2 regions of the Fictibacillus enclensis genome follow, and region 2 is predicted to be linked to the other one. Evidence: riboswitches for the same ligand, from Rfam matches in the RefSeq annotation. Region 2 holds a riboswitch; the other holds the start of a gene.
The links. Region 2 has a riboswitch for S-adenosylmethionine ahead of QNH15_RS03535 (sugar ABC transporter substrate-binding protein). Riboswitches for the same ligand answer to the same signal wherever they lie in the genome.

Region 1: it holds a riboswitch for S-adenosylmethionine, as region 2 does, so the genes downstream of both, QNH15_RS20120 (methionine ABC transporter ATP-binding protein) here and QNH15_RS03535 (sugar ABC transporter substrate-binding protein) in region 2, are expected to answer to the same signal.

What each region holds. Positions count from the first base shown of each region.
Region 1 is NZ_CP126109.1:3,848,214-3,854,200, reverse strand. Features, by position in the region: gene sigI (RNA polymerase sigma-I factor) at 396-1,145, shown strand; gene QNH15_RS20130 (anti-sigma factor domain-containing protein) at 1,250-2,539, shown strand; gene QNH15_RS20125 (hypothetical protein) at 2,641-2,964, shown strand; SAM riboswitch class I at 3,022-3,135, shown strand; gene QNH15_RS20120 (methionine ABC transporter ATP-binding protein) at 3,214-4,239, shown strand; gene QNH15_RS20115 (methionine ABC transporter permease) at 4,232-4,897, shown strand; gene QNH15_RS20110 (MetQ/NlpA family ABC transporter substrate-binding protein) at 4,922-5,749, shown strand; gene QNH15_RS20105 (RDD family protein) at 5,846-5,987, shown strand, end outside.
Region 2 is NZ_CP126109.1:655,662-661,648, reverse strand. Features, by position in the region: gene QNH15_RS03545 (ABC transporter permease) at 18-1,022, opposite strand; gene QNH15_RS03540 (sugar ABC transporter ATP-binding protein) at 1,023-2,522, opposite strand; gene QNH15_RS03535 (sugar ABC transporter substrate-binding protein) at 2,587-3,702, opposite strand; SAM riboswitch class I at 3,828-3,938, opposite strand; gene QNH15_RS03530 (hypothetical protein) at 4,151-4,855, opposite strand; gene cidR (cidABC operon transcriptional activator CidR) at 4,968-5,855, shown strand.

The DNA of each region.
Region 1 (5,987 bases), 1.9 Mb from region 2:
GCACATTCAGTGTCTTTTTTCTTTTTTAGGGGGTGTTTTTTAAATGTAATACATGGTTGGTGTGGTAAAATAAAACAAAAATGTGTAAATCATTTTACATCACATTTCAGCCATTAAAACAGATGAAATTCCCTTGAAAAAGCTATGATACCAAGCAAGACAGTGGTAATTTCTGATTTATCGGCACAGATGCCAGTTTTTTCTTTTTCAGAAACGTGACAGAAAGATTACAAAAAGGCAGTAGTCCTGTAATATTGTTATACAACTGTATCCTACAAACCTACAAATCAATGGTATAAATGTATAGGAGAGCTTGAAACTTGTTTGCTCCTGTCGACTTTTGGGGAATTTCGTCCTTCGAAAGTTAAAACAACCTGGATTTAAGAGGTGAAATAATGTCTACTGCATTTGTATCAAGAATAAAAAACAGCGCTAGCGCTATAAATAACATTGAAGATAAAGTTATGAACATCCAAAGAGGAAATGATTTTTTACGAAATGAACTGATTGAAGCCTATCAGCCCTTTATTAAAAAGGTGACATCAAAGGTTTGCAGTCAATATATAGATCGAACAATGGACGAATTTAGTGTAGGTCTGTATGCATTCAATGAGGCAATTGATCAATATCAGGAAGGACAGGGAAGCCGATTCCTCTCTTTTGCTGATATGGTGATCCGCAGAAGAGTGATTGATTATATTCGTAAAGAAGTAAGGCAGAACCGGTTAATTTATCTCCAGCCTGATGAAGAAGACGAAGAAGGCCGCGTTGAGGATAGCTATGCTGAACAAAAAGCGGCAATGGATCATTATGAAGAAAGCATTCAGGCTGAAAATCGTGTGTATGAAATTGAGGAGTATCAAAAGCTGCTAAAAGATTTCAACTTGAATTTCAAAGTGCTAAGCAAACATTGTCCGAAGCACGTCGATGCACGTGAAAATGCGAAAGAAATTGCCCGGCTGCTCGTTGAAAACCGGGAAATGGCTGAGTTTTTATTGGAGAAAAAACAACTTCCCATAAAAGATTTGTTAAGCATGGTCTCCTGCAGTCGTAAAACGATAGAGCGAAATCGAAAGTATATAATAGCGGTATCGCTAATATATCTAGGGGACTTTAAAGCGTTAAAGTCTTATATTCAGCCTTAAATAAGGGGAAGTTAAACGGTTGTAATTATTCGTGTGGCCTAAAAGCTGGCTCATGATGGTTATGATACGAAGCAGATCCTTCGCCTTCAGGGGGGATATGTGGAATGAAAAACGGTATTTTGATGGAAGTTAAGAAAGGAAAAGCGATTCTTTTAACAAAAGACGGGTCATTTGTCTCGGTTAAACTGCCACGGGGAAAAAAACTGGTGCCGGGAATGGAATATGACGTCTCTAGTTTATACAGAAGCAAGACCAGGCGCTTTTTTCTTCCTTCACTTTCTTTGTCTATAGGAGCACTACTCATATTTGTGTTATTTTCGGGTGTAAACCCGTTGAGCCGCAACGACCATACTGTTGCGGCTTATGTCAGTTTTGACGTGAATCCGAGCCTCGAGGCTGCGGTTAATAAAAATCTTCAGGTCGTTCAAGTAAAAGCGTTCAACCCGGAAGGAGAAAACCTGATCCACTCCCTTCAGTATGCGAAGGATGTCAGCCTGTTTCAATTTGCTTCTTCACTGTTGAATGCTTATGACCAACAAGGTTATCTTTCCAAGAATCCGGACGTGCTGATTGCGTCTACTATTGTGGATCAAAGTGATAAAAAGATGTCTTCATCCCTCCAAGATGCTGTAACAGCCATTAAACGCAATGCTGCTGTCTATAATGAGAAAGCAGCCATCGTCATCAAGAACCTTGATGTAAAAAAGCGTAATGCAGCAAAGAAAAATGGAGTATCCCCAGGGAAATATTTGATGTATCTTGATGCAAAGCAAAACCATGATCCGCTTTCTTTAAAAGACGTCAAAAGGATGTCATTTTCTGAGCTGAAAAAAAAGATGGAGAAGAAAAACGAGCAACCGCATAAAAAGAATAAGGAAAACATGGAAGTACCCGAAAAAATCAAGCGGAACGAGAGAAATATCCAGCCGGAAAAGACCAATCCAAAAAAGGCGGTTAAACAACCATCCGCCAAGACTGAACCAGTAAGAAAAACCTCATATAAAGAAACGAATAAAAAAGCGGATCCGATGCAAAGCAATAAAAAAATGACAGTTAAATCTGCTGAACCTGCCCAGCAGGAGAATAGGAAAGTGATGAGTCAACATAATCAGGCCGAGTTTCGTTCATTCGGCTCTGTACATAAACATCCGGATAAAAAATGGAAGAAGCCACCGGGAAAAGGCCAGCCAAAGCCGCAGCCCTCTTTCCGAAATTCACCGAAGGATCAAAACAAGATGAAGGTGAAAACCATACCCGTCCATAAGAAAAAGATGAACAAAGACAAACCGGGGCCGCAAAAACAACGGTTTAACCATGAGAAAAAGTGGGGCAGAGGCCAAGCCACGCCCAAAAAGGAACATCCAGGTCATCGTCATCAAAAGAAAGCAAGCTAACAATCGACAGAAGTACCCTTTAACTGTCGAAGGATCCTTACAGGAAGAGGTTCCAGCCTCCTCGAACCCTTTTAGAAGGGATATTACGAGGGGGATTTTTGATGAATTGGGATCAATGGGTGGATCATATTCAAAAAACAGATTTTCTCCGTCCGCTTGTGGGTAACGAGAGGGCGAGTGTGTCACTGGAAGGGAAAACCATCTGTATCACCTTTATCAACACCATCACGGAGAAGCAAAGAAATATCCTGCTTTCAGGCAATGATGAGGAATTACGGCTTGTTTGCAACGGTGAAAGTCATTTGAGCAAGCTGATCAAACAAGGAAAGCTGTCTTTTACAGGGACATACAGAGAACAGTTAAAACTCGAATCATTACTGTACTTGGCACGCAGTCAACGAACAGGGACAAAAGAAATGGTTTGACAGTAAAAGTACGTGATGATAAAATCCATACTGCAAGCTGAAAACTTAAACATTTCGTTCTTATCGCGAGAGGTGGAGGGACTGGCCCGATGAAACCCGGCAACCGTTAAACAGCAATCCTGTTTAAAATGGTGCCAATTCCTGCAAAGCGCATGCTTTGGGAGATGAGAGATGGCGCATATTAATTCAATGCCCTTCTGCTCATATTCGCAGAAGGGCATTTTTTATGAAAGTGAGGAATCCAGTCTTTTGATAACTTTAGATGCAGTGCGCAAGATCTTTAAGACGAAAGACGGACCGGTCAATGCGGTTGACCAGGTCAATCTTACAATAGATCAAGGTGAAATTTTCGGAATAATTGGATATAGCGGTGCCGGAAAAAGTACATTGATCCGTATGCTGAACATGCTGGAACCGCCGACGAGCGGAAGTGTAACGGTAGCCGGACAGGATTTGTCCAAGCTGAGCAAGAGCGAGCTTCGGAAAGCTCGTCAGGAAATCAGCATGATTTTCCAGCATTTTAATTTGCTTTGGTCCCGTACCGTAAGGGAGAACATTGCTTTCCCTCTTGAAATTGCCGGGGTGGCAAGAGCTGAACGGTTAAGACGGGTGGATGAACTGATTAAACTGGTTGGCCTCGAAGGCCGGGGAGAATCTTATCCGTCCCAGCTGAGCGGAGGACAAAAACAGAGGGTCGGTATTGCCCGGGCATTGGCCAATAACCCAAAAGTGCTTCTTTGTGATGAAGCGACATCGGCGCTTGATCCGAAAACCACCGACAGCATCCTGAATCTGTTGGTTGAGATTAACGAAAAACTCGGATTGACGATTGTCCTGATTACTCATGAAATGCATGTCATACGGAAGATCTGCCATCGGGTGGCTGTCATGGAAAACGGAAGAGTGGTAGAGCAGGGACCAGTCCTGGACGTCTTCCGTCATCCTTCTGAGGAAATTACGAAAGATTTTGTGAAGCAGATCACAGAACCGGAAGAAACAACGGATGTGATTAAACAGCTGGCTTCAGAAAAGCCGCAAAACAAGATTGTACAGCTGACATTTGTCGGAGGACGCGCTGAGCAGCCTGTTATCACAGATGTTATCCGAAAATTCAACGTTCAGGTTAACATTCTTCAGGGCAAGGTTTCACAAACACAAAACGGTGCATATGGATCACTCTTTATACAGCTCGAAGGGGTTGATTCAGAGGTTTCTGATGCAATCAATTACATGAACCAACAGCAGGTCGAAGTGGAGGTGGTTTCTTATGAGTAATCTGTTCCCGAATGTAGAATGGGATGTGATGTTAACATCTACAGATCAGACGCTGTACATGACTGCAGTAGCTGTAATTGCCACCTTCGTTATTGGCTTGTTTTTAGGATTGGCTTTATTTCTTACGGGGAAAGGAAACTTGTGGGAGAACAAGCTTTTTCATGTAATTACAGCGGCAATCGTTAATATTTTTCGTTCGATACCCTTTATCATCTTAATCATTTTGTTGATACCATTTACACTCTTTTTGGTCGGCTCCATGCTTGGTGCCAATGCTGCGCTCCCGGCACTTATTATCGGGGCAGCGCCATTTTATGCACGAATGGTTGAGATCGCTCTCCGCGAAGTGGATAAAGGAGTCATTGAAGCTGCGAAATCCATGGGATCGAGCAATACCCAAATCATATTTAAAGTGCTTATTCCTGAAAGCTTGCCCGCTTTGATTTCAGGGATCACTGTAACCTCCATCGCGCTTGTGGGCTATACCGCAATGGCTGGTGTGGTTGGGGCAGGCGGTTTGGGTGACCGGGCTTTTCTAGACGGTTTCCAGCGTACACAAAATGATGTAACGTTTGTTGCCACAGTTATTATTTTGATTATCGTCTTCCTTATCCAATTTATCGGGGATACTATTACCCGACGCCTGGATAAACGATAAAAATAGACAATCAGGAGGAAAACCATGAAAAAATTGATTACACTCGTTCTTTTGTTGGCCATGACAACAGCCCTTGCTGCGTGCGGTGCAAACAGCGGAGGAGACAAAAAGCTTGCTGATAACAAAATTGTTGTAGGGGCATCCAACGTTCCGCATGCCGAAATTCTTGAACAGGCTGTACCGCTAATGAAGAAAAAAGGAATTGATCTTGAAATCAAAAAGTTTCAGGACTATGTATTACCGAATAAAGCTCTTGCAAATAAAGAGATTGATGCCAACTACTTTCAGCATATTCCTTATTTAGAGTCACAAATGAAGGAAAACAAAAACTACAAATTTGAAAATGCAGGCGGAATTCATATTGAGCCGATCGGTGTATACTCCAAAAAGTATAAATCGCTAAAAGACCTTCCAAAGGGCGCAACCATCATTATGAGTAATTCTGTAGCCGACCATGGCCGTATGCTGTCACTGCTTGAAAAAGAAGGACTGATCAAGCTCAAAAAAGGCAAAGGCTATAATGCTCAAATCAAGGATATTGCAGAAAATCCAAAGAACCTTAAATTCAAAGCGGATGTTGAAGCAGGACTACTTCCAAAAGCCTACCAAAATGGTGAAGGCGATGCGGTGCTGATCAATACCAACTATGCGATTGATGCTGGATTGAATCCTCAAAAAGATGCGATCGCACTTGAAGGCGCAGATTCACCGTTTGTCAATATTATCGCTGTACGTAAAGGCGATAAAGATGCCAAAACAGTCAAAACCCTTGTACAGGTTCTTCATTCAAAAGAAATCCAGGATTTCATTAAGAAGAAGTACAAAGGAGCAGTTGTACCAGTAAACAAATAAGGTGCCATAAAAGGACAGCCACAGGCTGTTCTTTTTTTTGTCCCATTGTAATAAAGTTAGATGACTTAAAACTAACCAATCAGGGAGGGGTACAAGATGGACGTTCAACAGCCAGCGGGATTTTGGATCAGGGTAGGAGCCTGTTTGCTGGATGGCATTATTATCGGCATACCATTAGCTATCATTGGTTTTTTAATTACCGGAGACTTTGCTTCCGATCAACCGGGAGAAAATTGGT
Region 2 (5,987 bases):
CTTCCCGGCTTCATCTGTTATTTTTTCAATTTATAGTAGGTTAAAGCAAGGGCAAATGCAAGTACTGCCCCTTTCACAATGTCCATGGAATAGTACGGGACAGACATCATGACGAGGCCATTCTGCAGGATGCCAATCAATATCGCGCCAACAAGCGTTCCGAACGCATTGGGCTTTCCCGCTCCAAAAACGGAAAAACCGATGAAAGCGGCCGCTACCGCGTCCATGAGGTAAGGCGTACCGGCATTGATTTCCGCTGTCATTACTCTAGAGGCCAGAACAATTCCCCCAATGGAAGCAAATAGTGCCGACAAGAGGTAGGCGGCCACTTTATACTTGTTGACCGGAATACCCGAAAGCCTCGCTGCCTCCTCATTTCCTCCGATCACATACATATAGCGGCCGTGCTTTGTATAGTTGAGAAGCACATGGACGAGCACCACGGCAAGCGCCATAATCAAAATAATCCACGGCACCTGGCCGATTTTTTGGAACGCCTCAGAAATTTTTCCGGTCGCAAAGCTTCCGTCAGGCATCACCATGTTTTGTGAGATCGTCGCACCCTTCGTATAAGTAAGCGCAATCCCCTGAACAATAAACATCGTGGCAAGTGTCAGCAGCATATCGGGAATTTTCACTTTTACAATGAGTACCGAGTTAATGATCCCTACAATCAGGGCAGCAGCCAGCGCAGAAAATATCGCAACCACCGTGTTTTGCGAAACCCAGACGAACATGGAAATCACAATCGCGTTGGATAAAGAAGCAACCGATCCAACCGACAAATCAAAGCCGTTCACCGACAGTGAGATGGTAATTCCAATCGCGATGATGGTCACGATTGAAATGGACCGCAAAATATTCATCAAGTTCTGTCCCTGCAAAAATGATGGATGTGCAGCCGTAAACACACCGATTAACACAAGAATGGTCAGGATTGTTCCGTATTTATAAAAAAACTCAAACAGCTCAAACTTCTTTTTGGGAGCTGCCTTGGCGGGTATGGGTTTTGATAACTCCATTTACCTTCCTCCTGTACTGTAAAATAATAGCTCTTCCTCGGTGGTTTTTGCGGTTTCCAGCTCTTTTACTGTACGCCCGTCGTACATGACGTACACCCGGTTTGTAATCCCCAGAATTTCCGGAAATTCTGACGATGCGTAAAGGACCGCTTTCCCCCTTTTGGCGAGGGCCGAAATGAGTTCAAAAATATCCCGTTTCGCCCCAACATCAACGCCCTTGGTCGGCTCATCAAAAATATAAACTTCCGCATCGGCAAGCAGCCATTTGCCAATGGCAATCTTTTGCTGGTTCCCGCCCGACAGATGCTGTACTTTACTTTTCTCAGACGGGGTTTTGATGCCGAGCGTTTTTATGATCTCAAGGGATTTTCTCTTTTCCGCCCGGCGGTCGAGAAAACTGAACGCTTTTGTAAATTGGGCAAGGTTGGCGGCCGACAAATTCGCAGCTACCGTTTCCTCCACAAGAATTCCTTCTTTTCGGCGTTCCTCAGGTACAAGGGCCAGCCCCTGCCGAACCGCATGATATGGGCTCTTCAGCTTCAGTTTTTTGCCTTTCAGCAGAACATCCCCCGCGGTAATGGGAGTGCTTCCGAACAATGTTTTGCACAGTTCGGTTTTTCCTGCCCCTACCAGTCCGGCAATCCCTACAATTTCACCCGCACGGGCCGTCAGGCTTAAACCCTTTATTTTCTCCTTATCGAAAAGACTTTTTACTTCAAGCAGGGTTTCTCCTGTCTTACCATTTACGGCCGGGAACTGCTCGTCCAGCGCTTTTCCCAGCATCTGCTCAATGACGCGGTTAATGGAGCTTTGTGCAATCTCTTCCTCCTCGACCTTTTCTCCGTTCCTCATGACGGTAATGTCGTCGCAGATGTCAAAGATCTCCGGCAAGCGGTGAGAGATAAAAATAATGCCAACATCCTTTGCTTTTAAATCCCGGACAATCCGGAACAGTTCTCGTGTTTCTGCATGGCTCAGAGGAGCTGTCGGTTCATCAAGAATGAGAAACCGGCACTGAGCCGAAACAGCCCGCGCAATCAATACCATCTGCTTTTGCGCAAGCGTCAGCTCGCTGACGAGCTTTTTGGAGGATACGTGTATGTTCATTTCCTCCAAAAGATGCGAAGCCTTTTGGTGGAGGGTTTTCCAGCGCACGAGCTGCTTTTTTCCCATTTCATTGACCAGGTCATGCAGGAGAATGTTCTCCCCCACCGTCAAATAGGGAACCAGAACTGTGTCCACCTCCTGATGGACAATTTGGATGCCTTCATTCAGTGCGTCCTTTGGTGAAGATATATCTACGTTCTTTCCGTCAATCTGAACAGAGCCGGTGTAATGGGTATAGGCACCCGTCAGCACCTTCATCAGCGTTGATTTCCCGGCGCCATTTGCCCCGATCAGTGCATGAACACGGCCAGTTTTACTTTTAAAATCAACCTCATTCAGCGCCTTTACCCCGGGAAACTCAATACTTATGTTCTTCATCTCGAGCAGTGCCATCGGCCGGTCTCCTTTATTCAAAGCAAACACCCTCTGCTGCTAGCCGAAGAGAGTGTTTGTATGTTTATTTTTTGTAATGGTCTTTCAGCGTGTCCATCCAATCTTCATCAAACGCGGCCGATTGTCCCCACCCTTTAATTTCCTTGGACAGGTTAACCATATTTACGCCCTCGGAGGATTTTTGAAGATCCCTTTGGGAAACGAGAGAAGCGTCCAGGTCATATTTTTGCGGTGTTTTTTCACCGGCAATTTTTTTTGCAAGGATTCTCATATCCACTGCACCGATCAGCTTTGGATCAACCGCTGCAGTATATTTCCATGGGCTGTCCTTCTTTTGGATTTCCTGAAGATCCGCGTTGGAGACATCAATGCCGTAAATTTTAATCTCATCTCGGCCCGCTTCTTTAATGGCACGAGCGGCTCCGATGGCAAATGCATCCCATGTCGCAAAGATCGCATCAATCTCTCCCTTTTTATGCTTGTTCAGCATGGCGGTAACGGCATTTTGCGTTTGAACGGAGGTGTCCGCTGAAGCTACACCAAAGCGCTCCACTTCTTTAATGCCAGGGTTATTTTTCAACGTTTCTTTATAAACAGCATTGCGGCGAACCATTGGCGGAAACCCGTCCACCCACAGGTACACGATGTTTGCTTTGCCTTTTTGTTCTTTCACAAGCTGGTCCAATGCCAGCTTGGCCAATGCTTCATCGTCCTGGGATGTAAGTGTCACACCATCCACCTTGGCGAGGTCCGGATTGGAGTCAAAAGTCACGACACTCTTTCCTTTATCTCTGAGCTTTTGGATATCATTGATTGTTGCCGCATCATCTCCATGAGAAATAATGAAGCCGTCATAGTCCTCATTGGCCGCCTGGGCGATCGCATCGTGGAACTTCGCTGTATCTCCGTTGGCCGTATAGATATCAACGGTAAAACCGAGCGCTTCCCCTTCGGCCTTCGCTCCTGCCAAAAACTGTGCCGTATGATCATCTCCACCGATCTTTCGGATAACTTTGATTTTGGCACCCTGCCCCTTGGCGAATCGTTTTGGCACATTATCAAACGACACATTTTCATGTTTCTTTTCAGATGATGCCGTGTTACTGCCTGACGAGCAGCCTGTTAACAATAATGAGAGTGCGACCGCAGAGACTGCTGCGCTTTTTAAAAACTTCTTCATTTCCCCTATCCCCTTTTCTGTATGTCTCTCTCGTCTCAAAAGCTGCAGGGCCATCCCCTGAGCACATAAAAAAACCTCTCCGGGAAAGAGAGGTTTCATCGCCTATGTAGACAAGGATTCGTCCTCTCTCATCTTTCAAAACAGCATAGCTGTTTTGCAGGATTTAGCACCAATTCCATAAATGGAACGGTTGCCGGGCGTCATAGGGCCAGTCCCTCTGCCACTCTTGATAAGAGATTGAATATTGAGTTAGTTAAAAATATAGTTATAACTTTAATCGGCGGAGAGAGGAAAGTCAATATATTTTTAAAAGGTTATTTTAAAAACCTTCGTTGCTTTTAGTGGTTGATTTCCGTTTGAGGATGCTCGCTTTCATCAATGAAGATTATATCACCCCATAATATGTAAATAAAAAACAGTGCTTTTATTCAACGCTGCTACGGATCTATCAAGAAATATCCCCGCCAAAAACCGCGACATTCTGTACCTCTGGCGCAAACACCCGGCCATTCCATTTCATTGTGGTCTGCACATAACCGAGCCGGTCGGCGTTATACTGGCCGGCGATGTTCTGGTAAGCCAGTAATTCATAGGTGCCATTGCGGTCAAAGTCGACCGGGTAAAGACCTGACAGTCCGGAAACAAATCCCTGGATGGGTTTTTTCAGCTTGCCATTGGGATAATAAATCTCTGACAAGTACTCCCTGCCCCTGGTGGTCAGATCGATAATAAATTTCTGGTTCGTGGTGTAGCTGTTTACCTGAACTTTGTAGTAGTCGAGGTAAAAGACCCGGTATTTGAAGCGGTCATTAAAGACATCAGAATCAAACAACGTCCTGAACTGGCTGCCTCTATAGGCAAACACATTGGCATTGATCATGCCGCCGCTTCCACCTGTATCCATTACCACCATGATGTCTTCCACCCTGTCTCCAGTAAAGTCACCAAGAAAAAGCGTGGGTTTGTATCCTTGGTTTTGCTTGAGTGGTATTTGTGTATACTGATTGGTCTTTCCATCCTGCACAACTATCATGATATTGACCCAAAATGGACTGTCCGGTGTTTTTTCAGCAGTAATATAAACGGTATCGATGGAGTTGTCGCCGATGACATTCCCCTTTTTCATATCGACGACCTGCCGCTCTCTGTACATGGCTATCCCCTGCCTTCCCACTGTTTTCATAACACATTGTATGAGAAAGGCCCGGTTTTGGTTTTTATTCTCAATCGTGTTACACTACAAAAAAACTCAAGCAGGTGCATTCGTGGATATTAAACAACTACAGTACTTTATAGAAGTGGCAAAATACAATAGCTTTACCCGGGCAGCTGACGCTCTTTTTATCACTCAGCCGACGATCAGCAAAATGATTAAAAACCTGGAAGATGAGCTCGGTGTCGTTCTTTTTGACCGATCCCGAAAAGGGCTGACCCTGACGGATGCGGGCCGGACGATTTTTGAACAAGCTGTACTCGTTGATAAAGCGTTTAATAATCTGGAAATGGAACTCGATAACCTCCTCGGATTAAAAAAGGGACACATTCGCATCGGTCTGCCTCCGATTCTGGATCCAAGACTCTTCCCCAAATTGATCGGCAGCTTTCATGATCAGTATCCGAATATTACGTTCGAGCTTGTGGAGGATGGATCAAAACGAATCGAAGAGGATGTTGCCAACCATCAGCTCGATATTGGCGTTATTGTGCTTCCTACCAACAATGAACTCTTTCAGTACTTTGCGTTTAAAGAGGAAGACCTGAGACTGATCATCCATCCGGACCACGAGCTGGCAGACCGTGATGAAATTGATTTGAGCGAGCTCAGCGAGGAGCCCTTTATTTTGTTCAACAAGGACTTCGTGCTTCATGACCGGATCATATCATCATGTAACCAGGCGGGATTCAATCCGCATATCACCTCCGAAAGCTCGCAATGGTCGTTTATCGAAGAAATGGTCATCTGCAAGCTTGGCGTTTCTCTGTTACCCGAAAGCATTTGCCGCCATCTGAACGATGAAGTGCGGGTCATTAAAGTGGTCAATCCTACAATAAGCTGGCATTTAGCCCTCATTTGGAACAAAGACCAATACTTATCGTTTGCCGCCAAAGAGTGGCTCAATTACGCCAAAGAACAGCTCGCGGAGCTTGAGTAATCAATAAAAGGCGGTTTTCTCTGTAGTGGATTGCCGCCTTTTGCCAAGATTTTTCTATGCCCATTCTTTATATCTGAAAGCATTTACATAGAGCCCATCTATGCAAACGATAAAAAATAACAATTTTACTTC